2 regions of the Pseudoalteromonas sp. RB2-MNA-CIBAN-0110 genome follow, and region 2 is predicted to be linked to the other one. Evidence: predicted binding sites of a transcription regulator. Region 2 holds the regulator's gene; the other holds the start of a gene.

Region 1 (7,136 bases), on a different contig from region 2:
TTTATCTGATTCATCACGTAGTGCACTAATACCTTCAATTTTCTTATCTTTAACAAGCTCAGCAATTTTTTCAATTAAACGGGCTTTATTAACTTGATAAGGAATTTCGTGAACGATGATTGTTTCACGGCCTGTTTTTTCATCGGTTTCGACGTCGGCGCGTGCACGCATGTACACTTTACCACGGCCAGTTAAATAGGCTTGTTCAATGCCTTTTTTACCGTTGATAATTGCAGCCGTTGGGAAATCAGGACCAGGAATATAATCCATTAACTCTAAAATAGTTAAATCAGGATTTTGAATAAGTGCCAAACACCCGTTCACAACTTCAGTTAAGTTATGTGGTGGTATATTTGTAGCCATACCTACTGCAATACCCGACGAACCATTCACTAATAAATTAGGGACTTTCGTAGGTAACACGTCAGGGATGAACTCAGTGCCGTCGTAGTTAGGAACGAAATCAACCGTTTCTTTTTCAAGATCGGCTAATAACTCATGCGACATTTTTGCCATACGTACTTCTGTATAACGCATTGCCGCTGCTGAATCACCATCAACCGAACCGAAGTTACCTTGGCCATCTACAAGCATGTAACGTAGTGAGAATGGCTGAGCCATACGAACTATCGTGTCATAAACTGCACTGTCGCCGTGTGGGTGGTATTTACCGATTACGTCACCGACCACACGGGCCGATTTTTTGTAAGGCTTGTTCCAGTCATTACTAAGCTCGTTCATTGCAAACAAAACGCGGCGATGAACAGGTTTTAAGCCGTCACGTACGTCTGGTAATGCACGTCCTACTATTACGCTCATTGCGTAATCTAAGTAGGAGTTTTTTAACTCGTCTTCAATATTGACTGGCAGAATTTCATTGGCGAGATCAGTCATTTGATATCACATTCCTTCAGTATCAGCTCTCAACAACCCGGTATTGGGTATTAAGAGTATTGTTATTATTTCTAACAGCCATGCTATCACAATTAATTTTAATTTACAGGCGCAAAACTTTGCGATTTATCAATTTAGCCCTATATAATGGCCTCAGATTGACGAGGAAGTATTTTATGACCGAACATCAAAATGTAGATCACGCAGAAATAGCAAAATTCGAAGCCATCGCTGAGCGTTGGTGGGACCTAGACGGAGAATTCAAACCTCTTCACGAAATTAACCCGTTACGTTTAGACTTTATAGCAAACAAAACGCAAGGCTTATTCGATAAAGAAACACTCGACGTTGGCTGTGGCGGCGGTATTTTAAGCCAAAGCATGGCGCGTATGGGTGCAAAAGTAACTGGCATCGATATGGGCCAAGAACCTTTAACTGTTGCTAAGTTGCACAGTTTAGAAACTGGCGTAAATGTAGATTATATAAAAGTGCCTGCAGAAGAGTTTGCAACACAGTACCCTGAGCGCTTTGATGTAATAACGTGTATGGAAATGCTTGAGCACGTTCCCGACCCAGCATCTATCATTCATGCTGTAGCTGCACTTGCCAAACCAGGCGCGGACGTGTTTTTTTCAACCCTGAACAAAACACCTAAAGCATATTTATACGCGATTGTTGGCGCTGAAAAACTCTTAAAAATGGTGCCTGAAGGTACACACGACCATAAAAAGTTTATAAAGCCTGCACAGCTTATTGCATGGGCAGAGCAAGCCGGTTTAAAAGTTCGTGCAAGTACAGGGCTTTCTTATAACCCACTATCAAAGCAATATACGCTCAATAGTGACGTTAGCGTAAATTACATACTTTATTTTGAGAAGTTAGCTTAATGGCTAACTCTCAAGCCCCCCTACCCCTTATTGAATACGATGCATTTTTATTTGATTTAGACGGCACCCTACTCGACACCGCTGATGATTTAGGTGCCGCTTTAAACGCAGTTCTTATTAGCAATAAAATAAAACCTGTTAGTAGTGATATATACCGTCCTGCCGCATCTAACGGCGCAGGCGCATTATTAGAGGCTGGTTTTAAAGAATTATGGGCTAAACAACCCCAAAGCGAGCTTATAAAGCAATTAGTTGACGAGTACGCCACAAACATAGTAAATCACACTCGTTGCTTCAGCGGAGTTGAATCGTTACTTATCGCCCTTGATCAGAAAAAGATCAAATGGGGGATCATGACTAATAAACCAGAGTTTTTAACCGATCCTTTAGTGGCAGCTATTCCCGCATTAAAAAATGCCAGTGTAGTAATAAGTGGCGACACATTAGCTGAAGCTAAGCCATCACCTTTAGCACTGCTACATTGTGCAAAGCTTATGCAGGTAGAACCAAGCCGTTGTTTATACATTGGTGATGCACAGCGTGACATACAAGCAGGCAAAGCGGCAGGTATGCATACCGCAACGGCACTTTGGGGTTACATCCCAAGTATTGATGAAGCCAACAGCTGGAATGCTGATTTTAACTGGCAAAGCCCAATTGATGGTTTTAACCATATATAGTGCTATGTTAATTATTAAACACTATATATTGTGATTGTGTTAGTTTTCACACAAAGCTTGCTGATAAAAAAAGCAGTCAAAATTTATTTTTAAAATGCGTAAATTTAGCAGATCATTAGTTGATTTTTGCATATTTCAACTTAAATGATTGTTCGAAGGTGAGTGTCTACTAACACAAATGCGTTATCCCAAAGTTATCCACAAACAGGGGCAATTATGTCCCTTGCAAAACAACTCAGACCACACTATCTTGTGATCTCTAAATTGAACAACACCAGATATTGTGGCCAAATGTTATTCAATTAAATTCGCCAATACGGTGAAACCTATAATAAATGAGTATGTACCTTGCTTCGGCGAGGCATAAAGCATTGGTCAAAATACATAATTCCCAAGGAATACAGGCAAATGAACCAACAGTTATCTGTAAGCAAACGTGACGGGCGCAAAGAGCCTCTTGATCTGGATAAGATCCATCGCGTTATTGAATGGGCCGCCGAAGGTTTAAGCAACGTTTCGGTTTCGCAAGTTGAATTAAAATCGCACATTCAGTTTTACGACGGTATTCGTACTAAAGACATTCACGAAACCATCATTAAAGCAGCAGCGGATCAGATTTCAAAAGAATCGCCTGATTATCAATACTTAGCTGCACGTTTAGCTGTATTCCATTTACGTAAAAAAGCGTACGGTCAATTTGAGCCACCACGTTTATTTGACCACGTAACAAAAATGGTTGGCGATAAACGCTACGATGCTCACTTATTAGTAGATTACACAGAGCAAGAATTAGACGAGCTTGATGCATACCTTGATCATTCTCGCGATCTTAACTTTAGCTACGCGGCTGTAAAACAGCTTGAAGGTAAGTATCTCGTTCAAAACCGTGTATCGGGTGAAATCTACGAAAGTGCACAGTTTTTATATATTTTAGTAGCAGCGAGCTTATTCTCTGACTACCCACGTGAAACACGCGTTTCTTACATTAAGCGCTTTTACGACGCAGTATCGTTATTTAAAATATCTCTACCAACGCCAATTATGTCGGGTGTACGTACACCTACTCGCCAGTTTAGCTCGTGTGTATTAATTGAATGTGGCGATAGCCTTGATTCAATCAATGCAACGTCGTCAGCTATTGTTAAATACGTTTCACAACGCGCAGGTATTGGTATTAATGCTGGTCGTATTCGTGCGCTAGGTAGCCATATTCGTAACGGCGAAGCGTACCACACAGGTTGTATTCCTTTTTATAAGCACTTTCAAACAGCTGTTAAAAGTTGTTCGCAAGGTGGTGTACGTGGCGGCGCTGCAACATTGTTCTACCCGCTTTGGCATTTAGAAGTAGAGAACCTACTTGTACTTAAAAATAACCGTGGTGTAGACGACAACCGCGTTCGTCACCTAGATTACGGCGTACAGTTTAATAAACTAATGTACTCTCGTTTAATTAAAGACGACTACATTACGTTATTTAGCCCATCAGATGTGCCAGGCCTTTACGATGCATTTTTTGAAGACCAAGCTGAGTTTGACGCGCTTTACGTAAAATACGAACAAGACGAATCGATTCGTAAAAAACGCATTAAAGCCATTGAGCTTTTCTCTATGTTTGCGCAAGAGCGTGCAAGTACAGGTCGTATTTATTTACAAAATGTGGATCACTGTAATACACACAGCCCGTTCATTGCTAAAGTTGCGCCTATTCGCCAATCTAACTTATGTTTAGAAATTGCATTGCCAACTAAGCCACTTAATAACGTAAATGACGAAGAAGGCGAAATTGCCCTTTGTACACTGTCTGCGTTTAACTTAGGTGCAATAGAATCACTTGATGAGCTTGAAGAGCTAGCTGAACTTGCAGTACGCGCACTTGATAACTTACTTGATTTCCAAGACTACCCAGTACCGGCTGCTAAAAATGCAACTATGGGTCGTCGAACGTTAGGTATAGGCGTGATTAACTACGCATACTACCTAGCTAAAAACGGTAAACGTTATTCAGATGGCAGCGCAAATGCATTAACACATAAAACCTTTGAAGCTATTCAATACTACTTGATGAAAGCATCAAACGAGCTTGCTAAAGAGCGTGGTGCCTGTCCTAAGTTTAACGAAACAACGTATTCACAAGGCATTATGCCAACAGATACGTACAAACGTGATTTAGATAAAATTTGTGATGAGCCACTTCATCTTGATTGGGATACACTACGTGCAAATATTAAAGAGCACGGTATGCGTAACTCAACACTAAGTGCGTTAATGCCATCAGAAACATCGTCGCAAATCTCTAATGCAACAAATGGTATTGAACCACCACGTGGACATATTAGCGTTAAAGCAAGTAAAGACGGTATTTTAAAGCAAGTTGTTCCTGAGTATGAGCGTTTAAAAGATCAATACGAGCTACTGTGGGACATTCCATCAAACGATGGTTACTTGCAGCTTGTTGGTATAATGCAAAAATTTGTAGACCAAACAATTTCTGCAAATACAAATTATGATCCAAACAAGTTCGAAGGCGGTAAAGTACCTATGCAAGTCTTATTAAAAGACTTACTAAGCGCGTACAAACTAGGTGTTAAAACCTTGTACTACCACAATACTCGTGATGGTGCCTCAGATATGCAAGAAGATACTCCAGAAGTGGAAGATGATGATTGTGAAGGCGGCGCGTGTAAAATATAACTGCTGATTTTTATTTTAAGCGGGCATTTAGCCCGCTTTTTCTGATAGTTTTTTGAGTGATAAACATGTCTTATACTACTTTTAGCCGAAACCATAATAACCAAATGCAAGAGCCAATGTTTTTTGGCCAAACTGTAAACGTATCTCGTTACGACCAACAAAAATACCCTATTTTTGAAAAATTAATCGAGAAGCAACTGTCTTTCTTTTGGCGTCCTGAGGAAGTAGATGTAAGTAAAGACCGTTTAGACTTTCAAGCGTTACCCGATCACGAAAAGCATATATTTTTAAGTAACCTAAAATACCAAACTCTACTTGATAGTGTGCAAGGTCGCTCGCCAAACGTGGCCCTACTTCCCATTGTATCGCTACCAGAGCTTGAAACATGGATAGAAACGTGGGCATTTAGTGAAACGATTCACAGCCGCTCATACACACATATTATCCGTAACGTAACACAAGCACCTGAACTTATTTTTGATGATATTGTTAGCAACGATAAAATTAGCGAACGTGCCGATGCCGTAACTAAATACTACGACGACTTAATCAACTCTGTATCGCTTTACAATTTATATGGTGAAGGCAAACACGAGATTAACGGTAAAACTGTTATCGTGAATTTGTTTGAGCTTAAAAAGAAACTTTACCTGGCTATGATGTCGGTAAATATTCTTGAAGCGATTCGCTTTTACGTAAGCTTTGCATGTTCGTTTGCGTTTGCTGAGCGTGAATTGATGGAAGGTAACGCTAAAATCATCAAACTTATTGCGCGCGATGAAGCACTTCACCTTTCGGGTACTCAGCATATTTTAAACATTATGCAAGACGGTAAAGACGACCCAGAAATGGCGATTGTTGCAGCCCAGTGCCGCGACGAAGCGATTAAAATGTTTGTTGATGCTGCAGAGCAAGAAAAAGAGTGGGCTGAGTATTTATTTAAAGATGGTTCAATGATTGGCTTAAATAAGCATATTTTATGTCAGTACGTTGAATACATTACTAATGCACGTATGACTGCCATTGGCTTGCCAGCACAGTTTGAAAACAACAGTAACCCTATCCCATGGATAAACTCGTGGTTAGTGTCTGATAACGTGCAAGTAGCGCCTCAAGAAGCAGAAATTAGCTCATACCTTGTTGGTCAAATAGACTCTCAAGTTGATGCATCAGAATTTGGTGATTTTGATTTATAATGAGTGACAAGTCTACTGCAAGCATAACGCTTGCAGAAAACAGCCAGTGTATAGAATTTACCGCTGGCTGCCCTTCTCTTTTACAGTGCTTAGAGTCCATGAAAATAGACGTCGCATTCCAATGCCGTGAAGGTTACTGCGGCGCTTGTAGAGCAACGTTAGTGTCAGGTAGTGTTGAATATAACGAAGAGCCACTTGCGTTTGTGCGCGAAGGCGAAATACTCCTGTGCTGCTGTAAACCCAATGGCAATGTAAGTATTAATTTAAAGTAGTCTAAACGCTAAATACAGTTTATAAACGCCAATCTAATTGCTTAATACCCGATAACTAGCTCTTTAGCTTATTTACGTATCACTGAACGAGCTTTACACGCATTGAAACTGATGCGCTACGCCCTAAATTATCAACCACTCTTACGTCAAATTCGCCTACTTGCGGGTGCCAGAAAAAAGGCGTATCTCGCTCTACTTTACCAACAAAGCTGTTATCTACAAACCAATATAAAATACGTGAATCTGTATCTGTGATTGCGCTAAAAGGCAGGCCTTCTTGCTTCAATTTACTGGCTCTTATCGTGTAGCTAATTAAATTACTCGGGGATGTAATACTCGGTGCTGAGCCTCGTGTACTCGTGTCATTAATTAAGCATGAATCTAAATAAGGTGGAGGCTGGCGTTTAACAATGCCTGCTTGTTTAAATAATCTGACTAAGTCAGATGGCCAAAATTCATAAACTGCCTTTGTAGTTGTAGATTCAACATACTGACAAGCACGTAATCCCGATACTT
Region 2 (7,136 bases):
TAAGCGATATTGAAGTTGAGTCAGTATTACCACCAGGTTTTGCACAAGGTGATAGCGTTGATGAGTTTATGGCAAAACTACCAAGCTTAGATGCTGATTTTAACGACCGTATCAAAAGCGCTGCGAGCGAGGGTAGGGTACTTCGCTATGTAGGCACAATTAAAGAAGGCCACTGTAAAGTAGGTATTGAAGCGGTAGATGCAAAGCATGCGCTTAGTGTCATTCGTGATGGTGAAAACGCACTGGCTATTTTAAGCCAATACTACCAGCCACGTCCGTTTGTAATTCGTGGTTATGGCGCCGGCTCGGAAGTAACAGCCGCGGGTGTATTTGCTGATATTTTAAAAACGTTATCGCGCTAGGAGCTCGTTATGATTGAAGTATATGCTCCGGCGTCTATTGGTAATTTTGCAGTGGGTTTTGATGCCCTTGGCGCAGCGCTTGCGCCAATTGATGGCAGTTTGTTAGGTGATGTAGCCGTTGTAAGCGCAGCACCAAGCGACGAATTTATTTGCACAGGCGAGTACGCTCACAAGTTACCCAGTGATGCTAATGAAAATTTAGCGTACCAGTGCTTAGTGCATTTTAGAGCGCATGTTGCGCCTAATATGCCAAGCGTAAAGCTCGAGCTTAAAAAGAACTTACCAATTGGCTCAGGGCTTGGATCTAGCGCGTGTTCGGTCGTGGCTACCTTTGCTGCCCTTGATAAGTTTGCAAAAACTAATTTAAGTCAGGTTGAGCTTATTGAACTGATGGCTGACTTTGAAGCTGTAGTAAGCGGCGGTCGTCATTACGACAACATCACGCCATGTTATTTAGGTGGCTTGCAGTTAACAGGTGATTTAATTCCTGATAAATCGATTGCACTGCCTGTTGATGAAAACTGGTACTACGTTGCTGCGTTTCCTGGTTTTTCACTCAACACTGCAAAAGCGCGCTCTGTTTTACCAAAAGAGTTGAACATGCATGCAAGTGTTGAGTTTGCTCAGCGTTTGTCGGCATTTAGTAGCTTACTGTTAACTAACCGTTTTGACGATGCGCTGAGCATAATGAAAGATGAAATAGCAGAACCTTACCGGGCACCGCTTATTAAAGGCTTTAGTGAAGCCAAAGCAAGCTTGCCAGCACTGGGCGCTAAAATAGTCAGTATTTCGGGCGCAGGACCAACCTTATTTACTGTGTGTAAAACACTTGAAGCTGCACAGCAATGCGCGCAGTGGTTAGAAACCAATTACATTAACGAGCAAGGCTTTTGCCACATTTGTAAATTAGATAACGACGGCACGCGTCAATTAACAGTTTTATAGGATAGGTAGTCATGCAATTACATAATTTAAAAGATAGCTCACAAAAAGTGTCGTTCGTTGAAGCTGTAAAAACAGGTTTGGGTCGTAACCAAGGTGTATTTTTCCCAGAATCACTGCCGCCACTGTCCGATGTTGATGCATTGCTTGATATGGACTTTGTTACGCGCAGCGGCAAAATATTATCTCACCTAATTGGTGATGAGTTACCAAGCGATACCGTGGCACAAATGGTTAAAAATGCATTTAACTTTCCAGTTAAGCTGGTGGAAGTTGAAGAGAACACATACTGTTTAGAACTGTTTCATGGTCCTACACTTGCGTTTAAAGACTTTGGTGGTCGCTTTATGGCAGAGTGTTTAACGCAGTTTAATAAAGACGAGAAAGTAACTATTTTAACAGCAACATCGGGCGATACCGGTGCAGCCGTTGCGCATGCTTTTTACAACAAACCAAATATCGATGTTGTTATTTTATACCCTAAAGGCAAAATTTCACTTGCTCAGCAAAAGCTATTTACTACGCTAGGTAACAATATTCATTGTTATGCAGTTGAGGGCAGCTTTGATGATTGCCAAGAGTTAGTTAAAAATGCCTTTTTAGATGAAGAAGTTAAATCAACACTTGGGCTTAACTCAGCTAATTCAATTAATATTAGCCGTTTAGTTGCTCAGGTTTGTTACTACTTTGAAGCCATTGCACTGCTACCAAAAGAAAAGCGCGCAACAGCGCATATATCAGTGCCAAGTGGTAATTTTGGTAATGTGTGCGCCGCAATGATTGGTGCGGTTATTGGTTTACCTGTAGGTAAATTAAGTGCAACAACAAATCAAAATGATACTGTGCCGCGCTTTATGCTTGATAAAAACTGGACGCCAAACGCAACGCTTGAGTCGCTTTCAAATGCGATGGATGTAAGTAAGCCAAACAATTGGCCGCGTGTACAAACAATGTTAGATAATAACTGGTTTAGCTACGATAATTTTTATTCAATAAGCGTAAACGAGCAAGACACGCAAGCCGTGATGAAAAAAATTCAACAAACTGGCTATGTTGCAGAGCCTCATACTGCTATTGCTTACCAAGGTCTTGTTGAAAATCGAGCGCCAGGGGCCGCGGGTATCTTTTTAGCGACAGCTCATCCTGCTAAGTTTAAAGAAAGCGTAGAGGGTATTCTAAATATTGAATTAGGTATGCCAAAACCACTTGCTGATGCACTAGCAAAACCATGCCTAGCAAGCGATATGAACGCCGATTACGACGCGTTACGTACCGAAATGCTCGCTAAATTAGGCTAAGTTAAATTAAAAGGAAAAGCGGCTTGAGCCGCTTTTTTTATAACTTTATACGGATGAATACACTTAGTTATATTTACTAATTAAATGTAGTAAATATAATTCATTTAAAATTATTATGGCTTTATAAAAAAATATCATCTTAAAAGAGCTGTGAAATAGTTTCAATCCCTGTTTAAATATCCTCAACTTAAGAGCGTAGGCAAAGAGTCGTTTAAAGCGTACAATAAAGCCTCTAAAAAACACCATACACGTTGCCCTAGGAGACCCCAATGTTAGAACGTAGCATGAATATTTCGGATTTTGATCCAGAGTTATTTGACGCGATAACCAAAGAAACTGCTCGCCAAGAAGAGCATATCGAACTAATCGCTTCAGAAAACTACTGTAGCCCACGCGTACTAGAAGCGCAGGGTTCACAGCTTACAAACAAATACGCAGAAGGTTACCCAGGCAAACGTTATTATGGCGGTTGTGAGCATGTAGATGTTGTTGAGCAATTAGCAATTGACCGTGCTAACGAATTATTTGGTTCTGACTACGCTAACGTGCAGCCACATGCTGGTTCGCAAGCTAATGCTGCTGTTTTTCTAGCATTATTAGACGCTGGCGATACTGTATTAGGTATGAGCTTAGCTCATGGTGGTCACTTAACTCACGGTTCTCACGTAAGCTTCTCTGGTAAGCTTTACAATGCAATCCAATACGGACTAGATGAAGCAACGGGCGAAATTGATTACGCACAAGTTGAAGCACTAGCACTTGAGCACAAGCCAAAAATGATTATTGGTGGTTTCTCAGCGTACTCTGGTATTGTTGATTGGGCTAAATTCCGTGAAATTGCTGACAAAATCGGTGCTTATCTGTTTGTTGATATGGCTCACGTTGCGGGTTTAATTGCGGCAGGCGTTTACCCAAGCCCTGTTCCTCATGCACACGTTGTAACTACAACTACGCATAAAACACTTGCAGGCCCTCGTGGTGGTTTGATTATTTCTGCATGTGGCGACGAAGCAATCTACAAAAAGCTTAACAGCGCTGTTTTCCCTGGTGGCCAAGGCGGTCCTTTATGTCATGTTATTGCAGCAAAAGCAGTGGCATTTAAAGAAGCACTTCAACCAGAGTTTAAAGTATACCAAACACAAGTTGTTAAAAACGCAAAAGCAATGGTTGCTGTAATGCAAGAGCGCGGCTACAAAATCGTTTCTGACAAAACTGAAAACCACTTATTTTTACTTGATTTAATCGATAAAGATATCACTGGTAAAGATGCAGACGCAGCCCTTGGTAACGCTAACATCACAGTTAATAAAAACTCAGTACCGAACGATCCACGCTCACCATTTGTAACATCTGGTTTGCGTATTGGTTCTCCTGCAATTACTCGTCGTGGTTTTAAAGAAGAAGAATCAAAAGAGCTTGCTGGCTGGATTTGTGACGTACTAGATAACATTACTGATGAATCTGTACAGGCGCAAGTTAAAGAAAAAGTAAAAGCAATTTGTGCAAAATTACCTGTTTACGCTTAATTGCATAAGCGGCAGTAATTTAGAGCACATAAGCCCTAATTTTTGCTAAGATAAAAGACCGCTATTTAGCGGTCTTTTTTGTTTTAAAACGGAAGTACCGAGCTATGCATTGTCCATTTTGTACCGCAAAAGATACTAAAGTTATTGACTCACGCCTTGTTGGCGGAGGCCATCAAGTTCGCAGGCGTCGTGAGTGTAACGACTGCCACGAGCGCTTTACTACATTTGAAGGCGCTGAACTGGTTATGCCTCGTGTTATTAAACAAGACGGCAGCCGCGAACCATTTAACGAAGATAAATTATTAAATGGCTTAAATCGCGCACTCGAAAAACGCCCAGTGAGCACAGAGCAAGTAGACGAAGTAGTGAATATAATAAAATCGCAACTACGCGCAACGGGTGAGCGAGAAATTTCAAGCCATTTGGTGGGTGAATGCATTATGGAAGCCCTCAAAAAGCTCGACAAAGTAGCGTACGTAAGATTTGCCTCTGTTTATCGCTCGTTTGAAGATATACGCGAATTTGGCGAAGAAATTGCCCGATTAGGGGAGTAATACCAATTTTATTAAAAACATGATCATTCTATCGCATTAAATAGCGCACTCACTGCGTTAAAAATTATTCATATAGAACAACTATATGTCATAATTTTCGCCTTGTTATTGCGCTATTTTCTTAGCGCTATAATAGACCACTTATTTAACGCAATTGGTATAATAAATGCTTAACCAAGTTCCTTTTACCGAACATGACGAAATGTATATGGCACATGCCATAGAGCTTGCCAAAAAAGGCCGGTTTACTACCACGCCTAACCCTAATGTTGGCTGTGTATTAGTTAAAAATAATCAAATAATTGGTGAGGGTTTTCATCAATTAGCAGGTCAAGGCCATGCTGAAGTAAATGCACTGGCAATAGCTGGTAGTAGTGCACAAGGTGCAACGGCTTATGTAACGCTTGAACCGTGTAGTCATTATGGGCGTACGCCACCGTGTGCTGAAGGCTTAAAAAAGGCGGGCGTTGTAAAAGTGATTGCCGCTATGGTTGATACAAACCCACAAGTTGCAGGCAAAGGCCTTAAAATACTGAGCGATGCCGGTATTGAAGTTGCTTATGGATTACTTGAATCACAAGCTCGCGCACTTAACGTTGGCTTTTTTAAGCGAATGGAACAAGGCTTACCTTATGTGACCTGTAAAATGGCAGCAAGCATAGATGGTAAAACAGCGCTTAAAAATGGGCAAAGTAAGTGGATCACAAGTCCCGCTGCTCGCCAAGACGTACAATTATACCGAGCGCAAAGCTGCGCTATTTTAACCGGTGCCGATACCGTGTTAGTAGACGATGCTAAACTTAATGTGCGACTAAGCGAGTTGCCTTGCACGCTACCTACCGATTTACCGCTTCGCCAGCCCGTGCGTGTTATAATTGATTCACAGAATCGTTTAACGCCCAACCTTGCTTTATTTAAAATCCAAAGTGATGTAATAATATTTACGACTAAGGTTGATAAATCACTGCAATGGCCACATTTTGTAAAGCATATTGAAGTAAGTGAAAGTAACGGCAAAGTTGATTTACAGGCTGTTTTAGAAAAACTTGGGCAACTGCAGTTTAATAATGTTTGGCTTGAGAGCGGAGCAACACTTGCTGGTAAAATGACAGAGCTTGATTTAGTTGACGAGTTTGTTTTTTATTTGGCGCCTAAATTAATGGGCCATGATGCAAAAAGTTTAGTTAATTTTCCTGAATTGACGAGTATGCAAAACACCGTTGATTTAACATTTAATGAATGTGCGCGCATTGGTGACGATTTACGTATCACCGCGTTAAAAACTCATTAAAATCACTTAATAAAAAGAGTAGCGCTATGTTTACTGGGATAATAGAAGCCACAGGCAAAATTGCTTTATTACAAAAAAAACAAGGCGACTTAGCCATTCGTATCCAAAGTGCTGACCTTGATATGGAAGACGTAAAGCTAGGCGACAGCATTGCAACCAATGGCGTTTGCTTAACCGTAGTTGATAAACATATTGACGGTTTTAGTGCTGATTTATCTAACGAGACGATTGGTTTAACCGGTTTTGCTCACTATGCTTTAGGGCAAACGGTGAATCTTGAAAAAGCCATGCAACCTGTTTCGCGTTTAGGCGGTCATTTAGTATCTGGCCATGTTGATGGCATAGCAACTATTACAAGCATTACAGCAAACGCTCGAGCAACAGAATATTGGCTTACAACCGAAGAAAATTTAATGAAATACATCCCGTACAAAGGTTCGGTATGTATTGATGGTATAAGCCTGACAGTAAACGCTGTAGAAGGTAATAAATTCAAATTAACAATTGTCCCACATACGAGTGAGCAAACCACAATTGCTCACTTTAAAGTAGGCACTCAAGTTAATTTAGAAGTCGATCAAATTGCACGTTATTTAGAGCGCCTTATAAAAGGTGCAGAGCAACCAACAGGCTCTGATATTTCGATGAGCTTACTCGCTAAAGCGGGTTTTATTAAATAACGAAACTGATAACTTATACGAGCAAATTTATGAATTTACACAGCGCACAAGAAATCATCGACGATATTAAAGCCGGTAAAATGGTTATTTTAATGGATGATGAAGATAGAGAGAATGAAGGCGATTTAATTATTGCCGCAGAGCATATTAGTGCACAAGCTATTAATTTTATGGCGACTCATGGCCGTGGTTTAATTTGTTTAACTATGACGCAAGAGCGTTGTGAGCAACTTGATTTACCTTTAATGGTTAAAAATAATGGTGCTGCATTTTCGACTAACTTTACAATGTCGATAGAAGCATCAAAGGGTGTTACTACAGGTATTTCAGCAGCAGATAGAGCGCGTACAGTGCAAGCGGCTATAGCTAAAGGCGCAGTACCAAGTGATATCGTGCAGCCTGGTCATATTTTTCCAATTATGGCACAACCTGGCGGCGTATTAACTCGCGCAGGACATACTGAAGCTGGCTGTGATTTAGCGC

The links. The regulator NrdR, encoded in region 2, represses ribonucleotide reductase genes. The targets are predictions, from matches to a motif close to AAACACNANATNTNGTGTTT.
Region 1: nrdA (class 1a ribonucleoside-diphosphate reductase subunit alpha) is a predicted target of NrdR. The motif match lies at 2,731-2,750, and genes of this name have one in related genera.

What each region holds. Positions count from the first base shown of each region.
Region 1 covers NZ_JBEOOQ010000003.1:49,876-57,011, forward strand. Annotated here, with positions in the region: gene gyrA (DNA topoisomerase (ATP-hydrolyzing) subunit A) at 1-894, opposite strand, end outside; gene ubiG (bifunctional 2-polyprenyl-6-hydroxyphenol methylase/3-demethylubiquinol 3-O-methyltransferase UbiG) at 1,071-1,781, shown strand; gene AAEY68_RS02905 (HAD family hydrolase) at 1,781-2,461, shown strand; gene nrdA (class 1a ribonucleoside-diphosphate reductase subunit alpha) at 2,870-5,152, shown strand; gene nrdB (class Ia ribonucleoside-diphosphate reductase subunit beta) at 5,218-6,348, shown strand; gene yfaE (class I ribonucleotide reductase maintenance protein YfaE) at 6,348-6,620, shown strand; gene pbpC (penicillin-binding protein 1C) at 6,700-7,136, opposite strand, start outside.
Region 2 covers NZ_JBEOOQ010000020.1:54,403-61,538, forward strand. Annotated here, with positions in the region: gene thrA (bifunctional aspartate kinase/homoserine dehydrogenase I) at 1-362, shown strand, start outside; gene thrB (homoserine kinase) at 372-1,307, shown strand; gene thrC (threonine synthase) at 1,319-2,602, shown strand; gene glyA (serine hydroxymethyltransferase) at 2,872-4,128, shown strand; gene nrdR (transcriptional regulator NrdR) at 4,233-4,682, shown strand; gene ribD (bifunctional diaminohydroxyphosphoribosylaminopyrimidine deaminase/5-amino-6-(5-phosphoribosylamino)uracil reductase RibD) at 4,849-5,973, shown strand; gene AAEY68_RS11420 (riboflavin synthase) at 6,000-6,653, shown strand; gene ribBA (bifunctional 3,4-dihydroxy-2-butanone-4-phosphate synthase/GTP cyclohydrolase II) at 6,683-7,136, shown strand, end outside.